DNA from 2 places in the Virgibacillus siamensis genome. Region 1 is predicted to be linked to the other one. Evidence: riboswitches for the same ligand, from Rfam matches in the RefSeq annotation. Region 1 holds a riboswitch; the other holds the start of a gene.
The links. Region 1 has a riboswitch for FMN ahead of B1K71_RS12960 (ECF transporter S component). Riboswitches for the same ligand answer to the same signal wherever they lie in the genome.
Positions count from the first base shown of each region.

Region 2: another riboswitch for FMN. It lies ahead of ribD (bifunctional diaminohydroxyphosphoribosylaminopyrimidine deaminase/5-amino-6-(5-phosphoribosylamino)uracil reductase RibD); the one in region 1 lies ahead of B1K71_RS12960 (ECF transporter S component).

Region 1 covers NZ_FUIH01000007.1:1,817,123-1,822,148, reverse strand. The annotation lists gene B1K71_RS12965 (S8 family peptidase) at 1-3,301, shown strand, start outside; FMN riboswitch at 3,769-3,917, shown strand; gene B1K71_RS12960 (ECF transporter S component) at 4,076-4,666, shown strand; gene B1K71_RS12955 (hotdog fold thioesterase) at 4,851-5,026, opposite strand, start outside.
Region 2 covers NZ_FUIH01000006.1:412,828-417,853, forward strand. The annotation lists gene B1K71_RS03020 (PAS domain S-box protein) at 323-1,459, shown strand; FMN riboswitch at 1,623-1,769, shown strand; gene ribD (bifunctional diaminohydroxyphosphoribosylaminopyrimidine deaminase/5-amino-6-(5-phosphoribosylamino)uracil reductase RibD) at 1,928-3,016, shown strand; gene ribE (riboflavin synthase) at 3,018-3,668, shown strand; gene B1K71_RS03035 (bifunctional 3,4-dihydroxy-2-butanone-4-phosphate synthase/GTP cyclohydrolase II) at 3,682-4,881, shown strand; gene ribH (6,7-dimethyl-8-ribityllumazine synthase) at 4,901-5,026, shown strand, end outside.

The DNA.
Region 1 (5,026 bases):
TAACTGGAGAGCAGCTGGTATTCTTCCGGTATTCTCTGCCGGTAATACTGGTCTTTTTAACCCAGGTGGTCCAGGTTCGGTTGCAGCACCGGCAAACTACCCGGAATCCTTTGCAGTAGGGGCAACCGACAGTAACAATAACCTGGCTGGATTTTCATTGTTGGGGCCTTCTCCATACGATGAAATCAAACCGGATGTTTCTGCACCAGGTGTTGGTGTACGCTCATCTGTTCCAGGCAGTGGTTATGAAGGGGGATGGAGCGGTACTTCCATGGCTGCACCAGCAGTATCCGGCGTTGCAGCATTGATCCATCAAGTAAACAGCAGCTTGTCTGCGGATGAGATGGAGCAGTTGATGATGGATACTGCAATTCCATTAACTGATGAAACATATCCTGAAACGCCGAATAATGGATATGGCTATGGATTGGTTAATGCGTATGATGCGGTAATGGCGCTGCAGAACGGAATCGGTACAATTGAAGGGACAGTAACAAAACCAGGTGAAGATAGTGAGGCACCTGCGTTTGAACATAACGCCCCAAGTCAAACTTACGAGGGTATGGACCTTCATTTAAATGTACATGTAACAGACAATATCAGTGTAAAATCAGTTGAATTGAGCTACCTTGATTCAAACGGTGACTGGCAATCTGTTGAAGCAGGACGTACTGCCGGCGATTTCAAGGATGGCGATTATGCAGCCACTATTCCTGGTGAACAGATCGTGACAGGTACACTAACATATAAATGGATTGTGAACGACTTTGGCGACAATGAAGTCGTAAGTGAAGCGTATACTGTTGATGTGAAACAAGGTATCTCCACCGGTTACGCGGAGGATTTCGAATCAACTCCTGCCGGCTGGACATCATTCGGCGACAATAACAGCTGGGAATGGGGAGTGCCGGCATCGGGTCCTGAAAGTGCTGCATCCGGTGAAAATGTATATGCAACAAATCTTGATGGTGAATATGACGATGAAATGAATGCGACACTTGTCATGCCCCCAATTGATTTACCGGAAGGCAACGCATATTTACAGTTCAACCAGTGGTATAACCTGGAAAAATATGATTCCGGAAATGCCTATGATTTCGGTCATGTATTCATTTCCACCGATCGTGAGGAATGGACACAGTTGATGGAAATCGAGGGTGATTCAGATGGTTGGGTTCCAGCGGAAGTTGACCTGTCTGAATACGGCGGTCAGCGGGTATATATCGGATTTAACCTGACTTCTGACTATAGTGTTTCCGATCCAGGCTGGTATATTGATGATGTAGCATTATCTGATACATCACAAAGCAGCAAAGCTTCCATTGGAAAGGAAAAAGGAAATAACGGGCATCACAATCGTTTATTCCATGGAAATGGATTGGGTGTTGTAAAAGCCAATCCAAAAGCTGGTTTGAAGGAAAAAGTTAATCCGGACAAAATACGTCCGAAAATGCCAAAAGAAGAAAAGGCTCCTGTTACAGAAGATGCAGTTAACCCGAACTTGCTGCCGATGACTGCACAGGTCAGTGTTTTGGAATCAGGACGTTCTGTAACGACTGATCCTGCAACTGGTAACTATTCCTTGAGCCATGCTGCGGGAACATATACACTGAAAGCTGAATCGTATGGGTATGCATCCGGAGAACAGACAGTTGAACTTGAAGCTGATAGCACGGCACAGGCTGATTTCACGCTTGAAGAACTTCCGCAAGCTACTATCAGTGGTACCATAACGGATGAGCAGACAGGTGAAACAATTGAAGGTGCAACCATCATGCTCGTGGAAGATGCGAATGTTGAACCTGTCACTTCTGATGAAAATGGAAACTTTTCCATAACAGGGTATGAAGGAACATACACTGTAAAAGTTATGGCCAGGGATTACTATGGCAAGGAAGTTGAAGTGAATCTGACTGAAGACAAACAGCTTGATATTGAACTTGAGCCATTCTACACGTATCCCGGCGGTGAAATCGGCTATGATGATGGAACAGCCGAGAATGCCCGCGCATTCTATGATGCCGGTAATGGCTGGGCAGTAAAAATGTCACTGCCTGAAGGAAAAGAATCAGCTGTTGTCACAGAAGGTGTATTCCAGTTCCACGGCACAGACTGGCCGACACCAGGCGGTACTGACTTTGCCGTAGAAGTATGGGATGCTTCCGGACCAGATGGCACACCTGGTGAAAAAATCGCAGGTCCTGTGGATGCAGAAGCAGTGCGGAATTTGGATGAATGGACTGTCGTTGATTTACGCGAACACAATATTATCGTAAACGGCGATTTCTATATGGTTTATATTCAAAAGGATCCGAATCCAAATGCACCTGGTCTGGCAACTGATGAGAGCAGTACAAATGCAGAACGCAGTTACCAATATGTAGGCGGAACATGGTCACAATCACCTGCAAATGAAGGTAACTATATGATACGTGCACGTGTAAGTTATGAGGTAAACAAACCGGAAATTACATCCCCGGATGCTGGTTTGATTACCAATGACACAAACGTTACGATTGAAGGTACTGCTTCACCAACAACTACTATTCAGCTTATGAATAATGGTGAGGAAGCAGGAACAGCCGAAATTGGAGACAATGGTAAATTCTCCATCGATGTGGAACTTGATGAAGGGGCAAATGAGTTCAAGGCAGTATCAAAATTGGATGGGGCAGTGACGGGAGAATCCGGAGCAATCACAGTCACACTTGATACAATGAAGCCTGAATTATCTATTGACAGTCCGCAAGATGGAGATAAAACAAATCGTGAAACCGTTACAGTGGAAGGTACAATTTCTGATGCGAACCTTGACTTTGTAAAAGTTAATGGACGTACAGCAGATGTTGCTGATGACGGATCGTATTCAAAACGTATCTTGCTGGACAACGGAGAAAATGAAATTGAAGTTGCCTCCAAAGATTTGGCCGGCAACACAACTACAAAAACGGTTACGATAGATGTTGATTTTGTAGCACCGACAATCAACAGTCTGACACCAACTGAGGATAAGCATCTCAATGCTGGTGAAAGTGTACGGATTGAATTTGACAGTGAGCCCGGACAGGAAGCAACATTCTTTATCCATATGCCATTGACAAATGCTCGTGCACGCGTATCCAATGCGACAGAGCTTCCAATGATGGAAATGGAAGACGGACATTATGTCGGGTATTGGACAGCTCCAAGCAATGTCGTTGCTGAGGGCGCTGTTATCGAAGTGAAAGTCGTCGATGACTTCGGTAATGAAACACGTCAAACGACCGATGGCAAGTTGTTTATCAACGTAGACGGCGAGTAACAGCTGACCTTGACAAGGAGGGCGCTAAACAGCGCTCTCTTTTTTTGAGGTAATCGGGGGTGTGGTGCATGTGGAAATTCGAGTTGGAAGGTTGATATTTGGATTGCAGGGTTGATTTTGCGCTTCTGATGGTTGATAAAAACAGTTGAAGGTTGATTACGCCCCTTGGAGGTTGATAGCAATGATTGAAGGTTGATATTTGGATCGCAGGGTTGATTTTCTGTTTAGGAACGTTGATAAAACATGCGGGAGGGTTGATTTCGCGCATCCGATGGTTGATAAAGACAGTTGAACGTTGATTACGCACCTCCGACGGTTGATAGCAACAGTTGAAGGTTGATTCATAAACAAATAGTTGTATGGAATAATACCTCGATTTTCAACGAAATCCAGGTTATTATTATTTTAAGCACAATACTTTGCAAATACATAAAATGATAGTATAATAATCTCAAACAACATATCGATTCCATCTTCGGGGCAGGGTGCAATTCCCGACCGACGGTAATGAGCCATTTGTGTTCTAAGTCCGTGACCCGCTAAGGCGTATTGACAAGCGGCTGACCTGGTGAAAATCCGGGACCGACAGTTACAGTCTGGATGGGAGAAGATGCGAGCTGAACTTGGTGCTTATGCGCCTCTGTTTTCCTGTGAATAAATCCCTAAGGCCCCGATTAGGCTTTAGGGATTTTTGTGTAGGACGGGAAATAAAGCTTATCCTTCATCAAAAACGGACAGATGTGAATCGATAGCAGATGAGGGAGGAGATTGATGATGAAAACTGCAGGTGTGCAGTCATCAAAATTGTTAAGGCTTATTATTTTGGCGTTACTCGGAACGATATCATTGCTATTATTTTTCCTGAATTTCCCGTTACCGTTTCTGCCGCCGTATTTGAAGATTGATTTTAGTGAGGTACCGGCATTAATCGCTGCATTAATTTTTTCACCAATGGCAGGAGTGCTTGTAGAAGCTATTAAAAATATTCTTTATCTGATTGTATCAGGTGCAGGCGATCCAATTGGTGTCACAGCAAACTTCTTGGCAGGAGTAATGTTTATTGTACCGGTTGCTGTACTGTATCATAAATACAAAGGTGTTAAAAGCATCATTTCCGGGCTTGCCTCTGGAACGATTATTATGGCGATTGGCATGAGCGTTCTCAACTATCTCATTATTCTTCCGGCATATGCCTGGTTTATGGGGTGGGAAGATATGAGCAGCGGTGCTAAATGGGCTGCCGTTTCGCTTGGTGTACTGCCATTTAACGTGATTAAAGGCATCATTGTAGGCATGCTGTTTGTACCGCTATTTCTGAAGATGAGAACATGGATTGAGCAAAAACAATCGAATCTTGCAGCATAAATATAAAGGAGCGCCTCCATATTCGGAGGCGCTTTTTTGGATGTAAAAAGATGTTTTTTCAGTGAAGTTTATTGTAATAAGAAAAGAAATATCGTTAGAACTGCGGGGAATACGGGAAAAATAACAAGTGTCGGCAACCTCAAAATAAAACCGCCTGATCACCCAGGCGGCGTAATAAAAGCGATTATTTTTTCGGGACGACTCCTACAGTGCACCGTGATATGCAAATAAGGCGGTCCGCTTCGTCCGTGATTTTTATTTCCCATACCATCGTTGTTTTACCAATGTGTGTTGGAGTTGCTGTTGCGGTAACGACGCCATCACGTTTGCTTTTAATATGATTTGCGTTAATTTCAATCC
Region 2 (5,026 bases), on a different contig from region 1:
CATTCCTACACTTCCGAATCCGCTCCACGCCGGAGCGGATTTTTGCATCTTCTCATTGTTTTTGAAAGCGCCCAGTTTGCAATACATATAATAACAAATTTCCGGGTCAGAATGGGGTTAATTGAATTACTACACAAAATACTGAGGCAGAGCAGGTAATCAAATATTCCGAACAGTCCTATTAGTTGAAAAACAGGCGTATTTATACTATCATTAGGAAATAAGTACTAGTTCGCATCTTTTATAATGATTGGAATCTCAACACGACACATATAAAGATATATGTATCATTTGGTTACTTTCGAATAAGGAGAGGTGAGATATGCAGACAACTTTTAATTTGGATAATCCCTCATTATTTATCCATGCTTTTGATCGTGCTTCAATTGGCATGGCTATCGTGGCAACTGATGGGACTCCGTTAAAGGTGAATCGGTCATTATGTGATATTCTGGGTTATCCTGAATCAAAATTACTTTCGATTAAATTTAAGGACATAACACATCCGGATGACATAGAAAGTAATTTATCCCTCATGTACGAGGCACTTAAAGGGATAAGAAAGTCCTACCAGATGGAAAAACGTTTTATACATAAGGATGGCTATCAAGTTTGGGCTCTGCTCAGTGTATCTTTAGTGAGGGATGATCATGATCAACCTCTGTATTTTATTAGCCACATTCAAGATATAACAGATTGGAAATTTGCTGAAGAGAAGTCCGGCGAGGGTGAAAAAAGATTAAACAGTTTGGTTGAGGAGACACCGGAACTTATGTTGAAATTTGAAAAACTGACGGTTGCTGGACAATTGGCCGCAGGGATTGCACATGAGGTTAGAAACCCCTTAACTGCCATTAAAGGATTTCTTCAACTCATGCAAAGTAACCCGACAGACAACAAAGAGTACTCGGAAGTAATCTTCTCAGAGCTGAATCGTATTGAAGAACTCTTAAGTGAACTGTTGGTATTGGCAAGACCACAAAAGGTTAAATCTGTAAAAAGGGGTTTGAAAGTTCTTTTAGCCCAAGTCATTTCTTTAATTGAGACACAAGCTAAACAAAATGACATTAAAATAGAGAAATATATTGAATCAGATTTACCGGACATAAATTGTGATGGAAATCAAATTAAACAGGTGTTTATCAATCTTCTAAAAAATGCAATCGAAGCAATGCCAAATGGTGGAACGATATTCATTTCATTAAAAAAACATAATGCAGATACACTTTTAATTCGAATCGAAGACCAGGGTTATGGGATACCGGATCATCTATTAAGTAAAATAGGGAATCCGTTTTTTACAACAAAGGATGATGGGACAGGTCTGGGAATAATGATTTGTCATCAGATTATCGAAAAGCATAAAGGTGTAATGAAAGTTGCAAGCAGTTCGGAAGGTGCGGTTGTAAAGGTGTATTTACCATTAATCCAGGCATCTTCCAATCGATGTTCATGTTAGCCTTGGCCGAGTCGATTAAAGATCTGTCAATATGATAATGGTTGTCGATTTGTTGAAAAAATTCGGCATAACTAGTAAAATTAGTTCAGCTTATCCTACATAAGCTGAATTGGTTGCGATTCTATCGTGATTAAGGTATAACAAAAATACAATATTATAATGCAAGTTCCTTCGGGGTCGGGTGAAATTCCCAATCGACGGTGATGAAGCGTATGCTTTTTAGTCCGTGACCCGTGCGGTATTATGCCAAGCGGTGGATCCGGTGCAACTCCGGAACCGACAGTTAAAGTCTGGATGGGAGAAGGGATTTATAAGGATTTTTTATGTTGCTGGATGGTTTGTGCAGGTATTTTTACTGTATGCAAACCAGCTTTTTAATCATACGCGTATACCCTTATAAAATTCTGCCCTTGGCCTCTGAAGCTGATTCAGGGGTTTTTTTAATTGGTTAAAGGGAGTGAAATTAATTTGGATGATGAATATTATATGCAAATAGCCTTGAACCTTGCCCGAGCTGTTTCCGGCCAGACCAGTCCCAATCCGCCTGTTGGTGCGGTTGTTGTTAAGAATGGGGAGATTTTAGGTTTCGGTGCACATCTGAAAGCCGGTGAGGCGCATGCAGAAGTACATGCGTTACAAATGGCCGGGGAAAGATCCGGCGGTGCAACCATTTACGTCACACTGGAGCCGTGCAGTCATCATGGGAGAACACCGCCTTGCGCGGATTTGATTGTGAAAAATGGTATCAGCCGGACGGTTGTTGCGGCGACTGATCCGAATAAGAAAGTTGCAGGTCAGGGTTTGGAGAAGCTGCGGAAGGCCGGCATTGAAGTGAAACAGGGTGTTCTGGAAAAAGAAGCGAATGCGGTAAACGCTGCATTTTTCCACTTTATCCAAACGAAAAAACCATACGTAACTGTAAAGTCTGCTGTCAGTTTGGATGGGAAAACGGCAACACATACTGGCGACAGCAAATGGGTAACCGGAGAGGCAGCAAGGCTTGATGTCCACCAGTATCGTCATATGCACGATGCAATTCTGGTTGGTGTAAACACAGTTATCACCGACAATCCAAGTCTGACTGCCAGGCTCCCAAATGGCAGAAAGAACCCAATACGAATTATTTTAGATACATCACTTAAAACGCCGTTGGATGCAACAATTCTGAATGACGGTAAAGCGGAAACATGGATTTTTACAAAAAGTGTCGTGTCGGATGTAGCAGAAAAATCGTACGCTGAAAAAGAGAGTGTTACCATTGTCCGGCTGGAGAAACTGGACGTTGAAAGTGTTTTGCAATATTTGGGGCGTCACGGTATCATGTCTCTCTTTGTCGAAGGCGGCGCTGCAGTGAACGGGTCATTTTTGGAAAGTGGATACATTAATCAGCTGATTACCTACATGGCACCGAAACTAATCGGCGGTCAAGCTGCCCCGACATCGTTTGCCGGAAATGGTTTTTCGTATATGAAAGATACCCTTGAAATGGTAATCCGGCATGTTGAGATGATTGGCAATGATATTAGAATTGTTGCGGAACCACGAAAGGACGATTGACATGTTTACAGGAATCATTGAAGAAAAAGGTATTGTAAAAAAAATGAAGCGTGTATCTGAACAATCAGTTGAAATGACAATTGGTTCGGAAAAAGTTGTGGAAGATGTTCGTCTCGGCGACAGTATCGCTGTCAACGGAATCTGCCTGACCGTCACGAAATTTTCTGCAGCTGATTTTCAAGTTGATGTGATGCCGGAAACAATTAAAGCCACCTCACTGGACTCCTTAACAGCGGGTTCCAGCGTGAACTTGGAAAGGTCGATGCCTGCGAATGGCCGGTTTGGTGGGCACTTTGTGTCCGGACATGTTGATGGAAAAGGCAAAATTATACGAAAAGAAGCAAATGAAAATGCTATTTATTACGATATTGAAATTCCGGAAGAACTGGTTAAATACTTTATGTTAAAAGGTTCGGTAGCTGTTGATGGCGTCAGTTTAACCATTTTCGATGTGATGCCGAATGTATTTACCATCTCACTGATTCCGCATACAGTGTCGGAAACGATTCTGGGTGATAAAAAAGATGGGGATGTTGTAAATATTGAGTGTGATATGCTCGCCAAGCATGTTCATAATATGATTCAAAATCAAAGTATCGGCCAAAAAGAAGGTATTAACCAGGCGTTTTTGAAAAATAACGGATTCATGTGAAGGAAGTGGGACAATGTTTGATACGATAGAAGAGGCAGTTAAGGATTTAAAGGCAGGAAAACCGGTCATCGTGGTCGATGATGAGGACAGGGAAAATGAAGGAGATTTGGTTGCACTTGCTGAGCAGGCAACACCGGATGTTATCAATTTTATGATCACCCATGGAAAAGGTCTTGTCTGTACGTCGATAACGGAGCGGCTGGCGGAAAAGCTGAATCTTCCATTGATGACCAGCCGCAGTACAGATCCGTTTGGTACAGCATTTACCGTAAGTATCGATCATAAGGATACGAAAACTGGAATTAGTGCAGATGAACGTTCCAGGACCATTCAGGCATTGCTGGATCCTGAAGCAAAGGAAATTGATTTTAAACAGCCGGGTCATGTGTTTCCGCTTATTGCCAAAGACGGCGGAGTACTGACGCGCTCCGGTCACACAGAAGCATCGGTTGATCTGGCCATGTTAAGCGGTGCATTTCCGGCAGGGGTGATTTGTGAAATCATTAAGGAAGATGGAACAATGGCACGGGTTCCGGATTTAGAAGCGATGGCAAAAACATTCGATTTGAAACTGATTTCGATTGCTGACTTGGCAGCACATCGCAAACAACACGAAATTCATGTCAGTCGTGTAGTTGAAACAACGCTGCCAACCGAGTTTGGTACATTTAAAGTCTATGGTTACACCAACGATTTGGATGATAAGGAACATATTGCATTGGTGAAAGGGGACGTTGATGCAGCGGATGCAGTTCTGACACGAATTCATTCGGAATGTCTGACTGGTGATGTGTTTGGGTCCTACCGGTGTGATTGTGGTCCTCAGCTGCATGCGGCACTGCAAAAGATAGATGAAGCGGGTGCAGGTGTGTTGGTTTACATGCGTCAGGAAGGCCGTGGTATTGGTTTACTTAATAAGCTTCGGGCATATCAGCTGCAGGATGCCGGTATGGATACTGTCGAAGCGAATGAGCAGCTTGGATTTGCACCTGATCTGCGCGAATACAATTTGAGCGCACAAATATTAACAGATTTGGGTATTAAAAAAGTAGACTTGCTGACCAACAATCCGAAAAAAGTGACAGGACTTGCATCGTATGGAATTGATATCGGTTCGCGTATCCCAATTCAAACTGCTACACGAAAAGAAAATGAAAAATATATGCACACCAAGCTCGATAAAATGGGACACTTATTGAACTTTCATCAGTGATAAAAGGAGATGAAGCAAAATGGGAAAAACGTTTGAAGGAAATCTGGTTGGGACAGATATGAGAATAGGCATTGTAGTAGCGCGGTTTAATGAATTTATTACGAGTAAATTACTTGGTGGTGCCACAGACACTTTAAAACGGCAC